Regions from separate parts of the Leuconostoc citreum genome, predicted to be linked through region 1. Evidence: a T-box and tRNA genes for the amino acid it is inferred to sense, from the RefSeq annotation. Region 1 holds a T-box; the other regions hold tRNA genes.
What was found. A T-box is a leader RNA that pairs with one kind of tRNA and senses whether it is charged. The one in region 1 lies ahead of leuS (leucine--tRNA ligase), so its partner is inferred to be a tRNA-Leu.

Region 1 (3,286 bases):
TCGTCACATATTGTTTTTCTTTATTCATGTTGCCTCCTAATGATTAAATACGTTCAATAATAAATAGGGTCTCTTTTTTAGTTCGGTAGGTTGCTTGCGCATAGTCAGCTTTGATTAGTGTATCAAGATAGGCTAGCCAGTCGGTAGGTATGTCTTGAAATTTAATGAGCATAAGGCCACCGTGTTCGAGTCGTGGCAACACACGATTGATTTGATCAGTGTAGTCATTAGGATATTGATTCTTATTTTGTGCATCATCTGAGTAGTCAAAAATACCAATACTTGCTTGACTCTGTGAGCCGATTTCTTGTAAAAAAGAACGATCTAGCGTTTTACCGAGCAAAGTGACGCGTTCAGACAAGCCACTCATAAATAGTGAGGCAGCTGTTGCATTTGCATTATCTTTTGTCGCCGTGTAACTTAATACTTTGCCAGACTTGCCGACCCTTGTCGCTAGAAAACGCGTATTAATGCCATTGGCAGTCGTCCCGTCAATCACAATATCGCCAACTTTTACAGTTTGTTCAATGAGTTGGTGTGCGAGTGTCTCAATTGATGGTATCATAGGAATCTCCTGTTAAAAATAGATATTTTGAAAGAGTGAGTAAACTATAGCCTAACGACAGTGCAGCGATAATGTCAGTCGGGTAATGTACATTGACATAGATACGACTGATTGGGATGACAAAGAGTAGCAAGGTGAAAATAGTAATTGCTGTTAGTTGCAACCAACTTTTTGACACATAACGCTTGGTTAGCACGATTAATGTACCATAGAATAAAATAGCAACCATCGTGTGTCCAGAAGGAAAACTAAAGCCGTGCTCTGGAATTAACTGTGGTATTGGACGTGGGTTGCGAATAATACGTTTGGTTATTTGTGTCGTTAACCCTGCATATAAAAAAATATTGACCAGTAAAAACTGCAATGCAGGGTAAGCTTTCTTATAACTTAAGAAAATAATCAAGATTAACGTGCTTAATCCAATAAATGTGACACTACCAAGTTGCGTAATATTGATTAGAATCATATCTGCTAATGGTGATCGCTGTTGTATTAAATGTTGACCGATACTATTGAGCTGTTCAAACCACAAAGCTTGTGATACCAAGCCAATCGTTAGACAGAGAAAAATGCTAAAAGTAATTAGCGCCAATATAATCTGTGTTTTTTGCTTTATAATCATAACATACAGTATACCTGATTTTGATTAAACGTGATATAATTAGAGCATTATATTTAACAGTAGTAGACATGGCGTGGTGTGTTAGAGAGTAAGCGGTGGTGAAAGTTTACCGAACAACATGTTGAACTCGGTTAAATCACCTTGAAAGCGAAACTTTAGTAACTTTCAACGTATCGTCGCGTTAAGACGTTTTGAGGCGTAGCAATACGTAAACATAGGTGGTACCGCGATTAATTCGCCCTATGTCATGCTTTTTAGTGTGATATAGGGTGATTTTTCGTTTTTACTTTAATTATTTTAAGGAGGATATGCAGCGATTCTAGTAAATTGCTGTATGAAAAAATATGCCATACGAACATCAACAAATTGAACAAAAGTGGCAAAAGTTTTGGGATGATAATCAAACTTTTGCTACCTCTGATACAACTGATAAGCCAAAGTATTATGCTGTTGACATGTTTCCTTATCCGTCAGGACAGGGCTTACATGTTGGCCATCCAGAAGGTTATACAGCAACAGACATTATGAGCCGTTTTAAGCGAGCTAAGGGATTTAATGTCTTACACCCTATGGGATGGGATGCTTTTGGCTTGCCAGCAGAACAGTATGCAATGAAAACAGGGCATAATCCAGCTGACTTTACGAGTCAAAATATTGATCATTTTCGTGAGCAAATAAAATCATTGGGCCTCTCATACGATTGGAATCGTGAGATAAATACGACAGATCCATCTTATTATAAGTGGACTCAGTGGATTTTTGAAAAATTATATGAAAAAGGTCTAGCATACGAGTCTAACATGATGGTCAATTGGGATCCAATTGACCGTGTTGTCTTGGCTAATGAAGAAGTGATTGATGGTAAGTCAGAACGTTCTGGAAATAAGGTTGAGCGAAAAGCCTTGCGACAATGGGTACTGAAAATCACAGCCTATGCTGACCGATTAGTTGATGACTTAGATGATTTGGATTGGCCAGAAGCGATTAAGGAACAGCAACGTAATTGGATTGGCCGTTCCAAGGGTGCTGCAGTGTTCTTTAATGTTGATCACGCAGATGCTAAAATTGAAGTTTACACAACGAGACCAGATACCTTATTTGGCGCTACGTATATGGTTTTGGCTCCTGAACATGAACTAGTTGACAGTATTGTCACAGCAGAGCAAAAACAAGCTGTCGCAGATTATCGTGCAGCAATTGCTGCTAAGTCAGATCTTGAACGTACAGATTTGAACAAGGATAAAACAGGTGTCTTTACAGGTGCTTATGGTATCAATCCAATCAATGGTGAAAAATTGCCAATTTGGATTGCCGATTATGTTTTAGCTTCGTATGGCACAGGTGCAATCATGGCCGTTCCAGCGCATGATGACCGCGATTTTGAGTTTGCAAAAAAGTTTGATTTGGCGATTAAGCCTGTGATTGCTGGTGGCGAGAATGATGATGTTGCATATACTGGCGATGGGGTACACATCAATTCTGATTTCCTAGACGGCTTGGACAAAGCAACCGCTATCGATCAAGCGATTGACTGGTTAGAAGCACATCAAGCTGGACATGCACAAACCAACTTTAGACTACGTGATTGGATTTTTTCTCGTCAGCGTTACTGGGGCGAACCGATTCCTGTCATTCATTGGGAAGATGGGACAACAAGCTTAGTACCAGAAAATGAGTTACCACTTTTGTTGCCACATGCCACAGAATTACGACCATCAGGTAGTGGGGAGTCACCACTAGCTAACTTAACCGATTGGTTAGAAGTGACACGTGACGATGGCGTTAAAGGTCGTCGTGAAACAAATACAATGCCTCAGTGGGCAGGCTCATCCTGGTACTTCTTACGTTATATTGATCCACATAATGATCACCAACTAGCAGACCCTGAAAAATTGAAGTATTGGATGAATGTTGACTTATACGTTGGTGGTGCTGAACATGCTGTGTTACACTTATTGTACGCTCGCTTCTGGCATAAATTCTTATATGATTTGGGTGTTGTACCAACTAAAGAACCATTCCAAAAGTTAGTGAACCAAGGGATGATTTTGGGTGCTAACCACGAAAAAATGTCAAAATCAAAGGGAAATGTAGTCAAT
Region 2 (3,286 bases), 340 kb from region 1:
TAATACCTGTTAGCCCCATATGACTTGAAGCAGCCAGCATTTGGCCTTTTAATGGCATATTAGCTAATGGCCTAATTGGATTAATCACTAAAATATCTGGATCAAGATAAATCACACGATGTAGTGTTTTAGGCAGATATTCACCGCATAATAGTCGAAAGTACATTTCTGGCGGATACTGTTTGAAAGTTGGCGCACTTGCCCATAGACTTGTATCGACTCTAATCGTGTGCAAAACAAAACCTAATTGCGCAACAAATTGATGTAATTTTTCTAACTGCGCCGCCTCAATATGGTCATGAGCCAACCAAATTGTCATATTTTCTCTTGGGTTAGTTTGCCTAAGTGAATAAAGTAAAACACGTAACGGTTTAATATAATTTTCATCGATGGTGATTAATAGGTTCACGCTATCATCATTTATTATTTTGGTTTTTTCCATATACTATATTATACGCTGAGAATATTGTTAGTGTGTCATTAGGTTTAACGCGAGTAATTGTCAAACGTTATAGTATAATAAATCACAGTGGGGTAATTTTAATGAATAAGATTCTAAAAGAACAGTTTTTAATTGATACGCTCTCTGACGATCAAACAAAAAAGATTACAGAGCTCAATAGCTATATCAATCACAACATGTCTAAAAAAGAACATGCAGTTGCCATCATTCAAGGCGCAGCAGGTACTGGTAAATCGGTCGTACTCATGCAACTTGTTAAAAAATATATGACTGACAGACGCTACAAAAGTGCGCTTGTCGTTAACCACCCAGAACTTTATAAGGCTTATCAAGATATGGCTAAAAGTTTTGACGGCCTCAATCCACGCGACATTAGACGGCCAACTGCTCTGATTAATGATGCACAAAAAAACCATCGTCACTATGACGTCATTTTCGTTGACGAAGCACACTTGCTCTATTCTAAATCAGAGCCGTATGCCCATTATCGCGGTAAAAATCAGTTAACTGATTTAATGGCTTTGTCAAAAGTTGTCGTAGTTGTTTATGATTTTAAACAAGTATTTCAATCAAAGATGTATTGGTCCAAGCAGCTATTATTTAAGACAATCGGTCACCATCCATATCGTGAATTCAATATGGATTTCCAGTATCGTATGGTTACAAGTGACAAACAAGTAGCTTGGCTAGATAGTTTCACCGCACAGCAACCAATCACACCTTTTCCAAAAGATAGTCAATTTGAGTTTGAAGTTTTTCCTACAGCTGGTGCACTTTATGACAAAATCAAAGCGCGCAATAGTGAGTATGGTTTAAGCCGTGTCGTTGCAACATCTGGATTCCCACGCATCGATGGCCGTCATAATGTCGAGATGGACACCTTTTCCCTACCTTGGGATGAATGGGATCCGCAACGCACCCACTGGGCAAAACGCGAATCATCTATTACTCAAGTCGGGACAATTTACACATTACAAGGTTTCGATTTAAATTATGTCGGTATGATTATTGGTCCTTCTTTCGGTTACAATCCTAAAACCGATAGCATGACTATTATTCCGGAAAAATACTCTCATAAAGAAATTTTCAAAAAAAGGCAAGATATTCAATTTACACCAGCACAATATCAAGATTTTATTGCCAATGTTTTAAACGTTCTCCTTAAGCGTGGTAAATACGGCCTGTATCTGACTGCTTACGATGATGCACTACGTCAGCGGCTCATGGCATTACAGTCCTAATTATTAAGCATAGACGTACTAAGCCAATCATGCTTGCTAAAAATAAATCACTAAAAAAGACATTAAGTTAACTTAATGTCTTTTTAAATCAATGATGCCGTCGGTGGGAGTCGAACCCACACGGTGTTGCCACCACTGGATTTTGAGTCCAGCGCGTCTGCCAATTCCGCCACAACGGCATATATCTAATACCGTTTGTATTAAACAACTATATTAGAATACCAAATTTTAACATTCACGTCAACCCTATAATTCAAATGATAATTATTCGTCTCCTAAATTAAATACATGATCAACGTGCTTTAACGCATTGTCTAAAAGAATTAGAATATGCGAGTCACTCAGATAATACAATACTTCACGTCCTCGCTTCTCTGCTTGAACTAATTGCGCTTCGCGGAGTACGCGTAGTTGATGAGAAACAGCCGATTGCTCCATATTCAAAATATCAACAATTTCAGAGACCGAATATGAGCGTGATCGCAATAACTCTAGAATCGTTAATCGTTGTTTATTCCCTAATATTTTAAATATTTTTTCAAGTTCACTAATTGCTTTTGTCTTCATACTTTTATTATAACAGGCTTATAAGATATTGAATCGTTCCTGCATCAAACATAACGTATAAGCCAAGAACAATATAAATAATCACTTGAATTTTGTCACCAAAACGTTCGAAGAAAGTATGAACTGGCTTAAAGTCGGTTAGCTTTTTAGCCAAAAAGATAACAATTGTTAGCACCGCAATAAAAATCAGTAAAATTGCGGGTAAGTAGACAAGATTCGCAGTAGCAAAATAAGGCATATACAAGGCCAAATTATCAGCACCACAGGCACCAATCGTAATGATAACCATGTTACTAATCAAGTTTCTATTATTATCCTGCGCTAACTTATCTTTAACTTCTTCTGTTTCATCGTCATTTGAAAAATATTTGCGAATACCAATTACAATCGGCACAATTCCCAGAAAACCAAGCAGCCAAGATTCTGGAATGTTTTTAAGCAATACCGCAACGAGTAACGCTATCAAAACCAAGAGTGCATTTCCTAAATAGGCACCGAAGATAATTGACCGTGTCTGCTTTGGTCCCCGATATTGTCCGAAGACCAGTAGTAAAACAACAAAATAATCAGATGTTGTGCCAATATAAGATGTAAGTGCCGTTAAAAGTGTTTGAACCATGTTGACCTCTTTATATGAACTATTTTTACATGAAATACTTTTCATATATTATACCACAAAAAATTTATTTCAGTTTTTTTAAAATTTTTATACTGATTTAATCTGGTCAAGTTATATTATATACAACAACAAAACAAGTCATCTCAAACAACGACGCGTTTTAGAAAGGTAGGAATTGTATATGCTAGATTATCGTTGATGTTCTCCACGGCATCAACACACGAAACCCCATACGGGCAACTTTTCTCTCCTATAATCTCCCAATATTCTCTTCTCTAAAATCTCTCCCAAAAAATAGCCCCGATAAGCGCGTTAGCTTATCGGGGTTTCGTGTTATACAAAAGCTAATTTTCAAAAAAGACACTGTCTATTATGGCAGTGTCTTTTTGATTACTT
Region 3 (3,286 bases), 760 kb from region 1:
GTAATGGTGCTGAATAATTGGCGTCGTGTTCACGCGCCTCATCAATATTATACTTTGGTTCCATCAATTGATAATCAACATATTCCAAAGACAATGTCCCTTGGAAGTCATCGATTGGCATGATGTCACCAAACATTTCTTTGATACCTTCATCTAAGAACCATTGGTAAGATGCCGTTTGAATCTCAATCAAATTCGGCACATCAAGTACTTCTTTGATGCTAGCATATGAACGACGGGTACGGTGCTTACCGTACTTTACTAAATGTCCTGCCACATTTATCACCTCGTTTGTTTTTTGCTGCGTTTTGTTATTACAATTTGGTTACAAAACGGTCTTTTAGACTATTTTTGTTCCCGCATAGGCACAAAAAAAGCAATCGCCGCTGTTTCCGCAGACAACGTTTGCTTCAATATAAAGGCATTGCGGACAATATTTCGCAAAATTCCGTATTTATTCACAGTACTACTATCAATAATTATACGCTTTTACCACTAATTTGCAAGTCCAATTAAATGTGATCAATATCAAATTCTGGAACAGTTGGGTCCCGAGCAATTTCAATTAATTGTAAAAACTTTTTAGGATCTAATGCAGCCGTTCCTACCAAAACACCATCAATATCATTTTGTGACATAATCTCACGCGCATTATCCGGTGTTACCGACCCACCATACAACACCCTAACCTGTTCGGCGATAACCGGTGAATAAAGCTTTGCTAATGTTTGACGAATTAAATGTGCTGCTTTTTGCGCTTGATCAGCACTTGCCGCTTCGCCGGAACCAATAGCCCAAGTTGGCTCATAAGCAATCGTCACATTACGAATCTGATCTACTGACACACCTGCTAATGCTGCTGCAACTTGTGCAACAGACGGTTCTGCATCCATAAACTGTGCATAAGTACTCATATCTTCATCAACATCAATAATCGGGCGTAAGCCGTTACGTAATGCAGCGGTTACTTTCAAATTCACAGTCGAATCCGTTTCGTTAAAAAATTTACGGCGCTCAAAGTGGCCAATTAAAACATAGGTTGCGCCAATGTCTTTCAAAGCCTTAGGAGAAGTCTCCCCTGTATAAGCACCACCGTCTTCCCAATGTACATTTTCAGCGACCACATGTATAGGTGTGCCCGCCGTCGTCCGAACCATGTCAGCTAAAAACAAATCCTGTGCCGCAATTCCTGTTTCAACAACTTTTTGGTCGGGCACCTTATCATTGACTTGTGACAAAAAATCCATGACATCAGCTTGCAATTTATTAATTTTCCAATTAGCAACGACAAATGGCACACGCTGTTCTTTATGCATCTTTGACATGATTATTTATCATCTCCTTGTAACATCATAAACATAAATGCTGCCTCAATTAATAGTAACATTGCTGTATATTGCACGTCTTCATTAACAAGGTGGAGCAAAACGTAACTCACAACTAACACGCCAAGCCCCATACTTGTTTTAATCAATTTACGTTGATACTTGCTTTGATTTAGCTGTTCAACTAATCGGTCATTTTCAGACCTTAATTCTGATACATCTAACTTCAATGCTTCTATTTGATCTAATAATTGATCATTTTCTTGTTGCATATTTTCTAAAGCAGATTGTGGTATAACGTCTTCTGCCTTTTCATCTCGCTTTGTTCGTTTAAAAAGTAGCATCGTTGTTCTCCATTGCTTCTATTTTACCACAAGGAAAAACTGAATAGCTTTTAAAAGTAAAAGGCACCTCCCATTTTAGTAATGGGAAGTGCCTTGATTATGCAGCCGGCGGGAGTCGAACCCGCACGCCCTAAACGGGCACAGGATCCTTAATCCTGCGCGTCTGCCAATTCCGCCACGGCTGCGATGTCGTTTGTATTGACAACCATATTATTCTAACCCAGCCCAATGAAAATGTCAAGATAACACACCCCTAGCGCACTATTGCATTATCAAGCGCTTATCAATTCATATTATACTTGATTATTCTCACCAGTATGTTACACTGTGTTTGTAATAAAAGTTATTGATTTTGATTTGTTTTTCTCGGAAGGCGCTCAAGTACCAATTATTTAAGTTACAAAATAAAATCATTGGTGGAGCACACCAAAGGAGAAACATATCATGGAAAAAGGCACAGTAAAGTGGTTTAACGGCGAAAAGGGTTACGGTTTCGTGACTCGCGAAAACGGTGAAGATGTGTTCGCACACTTCTCAGCTATCCAAGGTGACGGCTTCAAGACTCTTGAAGAAGGTCAAGCTGTTGAATTCGAAGTTGAATCATCAGATCGTGGTTTGCAAGCTGCAAACATCGTAAAGTTGTAAGATTAAGTTCTGATACTTTCAAAACTCGCTTAGGCGAGTTTTTTTGTGTCGAAAAATCGTGGTATAATGGATATGTTATATTAAACACAAATTAAGGAGTTTAGCACACATGGCTAAGTTAGTATTAATCCGTCACGGTCAAAGTGAATGGAACGCATTGAACTTATTTAACGGTTGGATCGACACAAAGTTGTCAGACAAAGGTATCGCACAAGCTAAGGAAGCCGGCGAATTATTGGCCACTGAAGGCATCCAATTCGATCAAGCTTACACATCAGTTTTGACACGTGCCATCACAACATTGCATTATGCATTGGAAGAAGCTGGACAATTGTTCATTCCGGAAGCTAAGTCATGGCGTTTAAATGAACGTCATTACGGTGCTTTACAAGGCCAAAATAAAGCTGAGGCTGCAGAAAAGTGGGGCGACGAACAAGTGCACATTTGGCGCCGTTCATATGATGTGTTGCCACCATTGTTGGACGGTTACGATAAAGAAATGACTGTTCAAGGAAAGACATACCCCGCCTTTGATCGTCGCTACGCAGATGTCCCTGAAGGCGAATTGCCATTAGGCGAAAACTTGAAGATTACTTTGGAACGCGTTTTGCCTTTCTGGGAATCAGATATTGCCCCACAATTGCAAGCTGGTAAGAACGTTGTTATTGCTGCCCATGGTAACTCATTGCGTGCTTTGGTTAAGCATTTGGAAAACATCTCTGATGATGACATCTTAAATGTTGAAATTGCCAATGGCCAACCATTGGTTTACGATTTAGCTGATGATTTGTCAGTTGTTTCTAAGAAGACTTTGAGCAAGTAATAAAAAAGCCAACACACTAATCAATGTGTTGGCTTTTTTATGTCGTCTACAATTAAGAAAATAAAAGACCAACCACAAATGGTTAGTCTTTTAAAATTGCCCCTGCTGGATTCGAACCAGCGCATGTCGGTACCAAAAACCGATGCCTT

Region 2: it encodes a tRNA-Leu, which carries the amino acid that the T-box ahead of leuS (leucine--tRNA ligase) is inferred to sense. The anticodon was not compared.
Region 3: it encodes a tRNA-Leu, which carries the amino acid that the T-box ahead of leuS (leucine--tRNA ligase) is inferred to sense. The anticodon was not compared.

What each region holds. Positions count from the first base shown of each region.
Region 1 is NZ_CP042410.1:1,112,863-1,116,148, reverse strand. It holds gene FGL72_RS05500 (peptidylprolyl isomerase) at 1-28, opposite strand, end outside; gene FGL72_RS05495 (SAM-dependent methyltransferase) at 44-565, opposite strand; gene FGL72_RS05490 (phosphatase PAP2 family protein) at 549-1,187, opposite strand; T-box leader at 1,234-1,433, shown strand; gene leuS (leucine--tRNA ligase) at 1,532-3,286, shown strand, end outside.
Region 2 is NZ_CP042410.1:1,452,605-1,455,890, forward strand. It holds gene FGL72_RS07195 (glycosyltransferase family 8 protein) at 1-442, opposite strand, end outside; gene FGL72_RS07200 (DUF2075 domain-containing protein) at 544-1,704, shown strand; tRNA gene FGL72_RS07205 (tRNA-Leu) at 1,800-1,883, opposite strand; gene FGL72_RS07210 (ArsR/SmtB family transcription factor) at 1,969-2,271, opposite strand; gene FGL72_RS07215 (cadmium resistance transporter) at 2,279-2,890, opposite strand; gene FGL72_RS07220 (universal stress protein) at 3,281-3,286, opposite strand, start outside.
Region 3 is NZ_CP042410.1:8,239-11,524, reverse strand. It holds gene rpoB (DNA-directed RNA polymerase subunit beta) at 1-277, opposite strand, end outside; gene tpiA (triose-phosphate isomerase) at 513-1,325, opposite strand; gene FGL72_RS00070 (hypothetical protein) at 1,328-1,669, opposite strand; tRNA gene FGL72_RS00065 (tRNA-Leu) at 1,770-1,854, opposite strand; gene FGL72_RS00060 (cold-shock protein) at 2,114-2,314, shown strand; gene gpmA (2,3-diphosphoglycerate-dependent phosphoglycerate mutase) at 2,424-3,137, shown strand; tRNA gene FGL72_RS00050 (tRNA-Gln) at 3,234-3,286, opposite strand, start outside.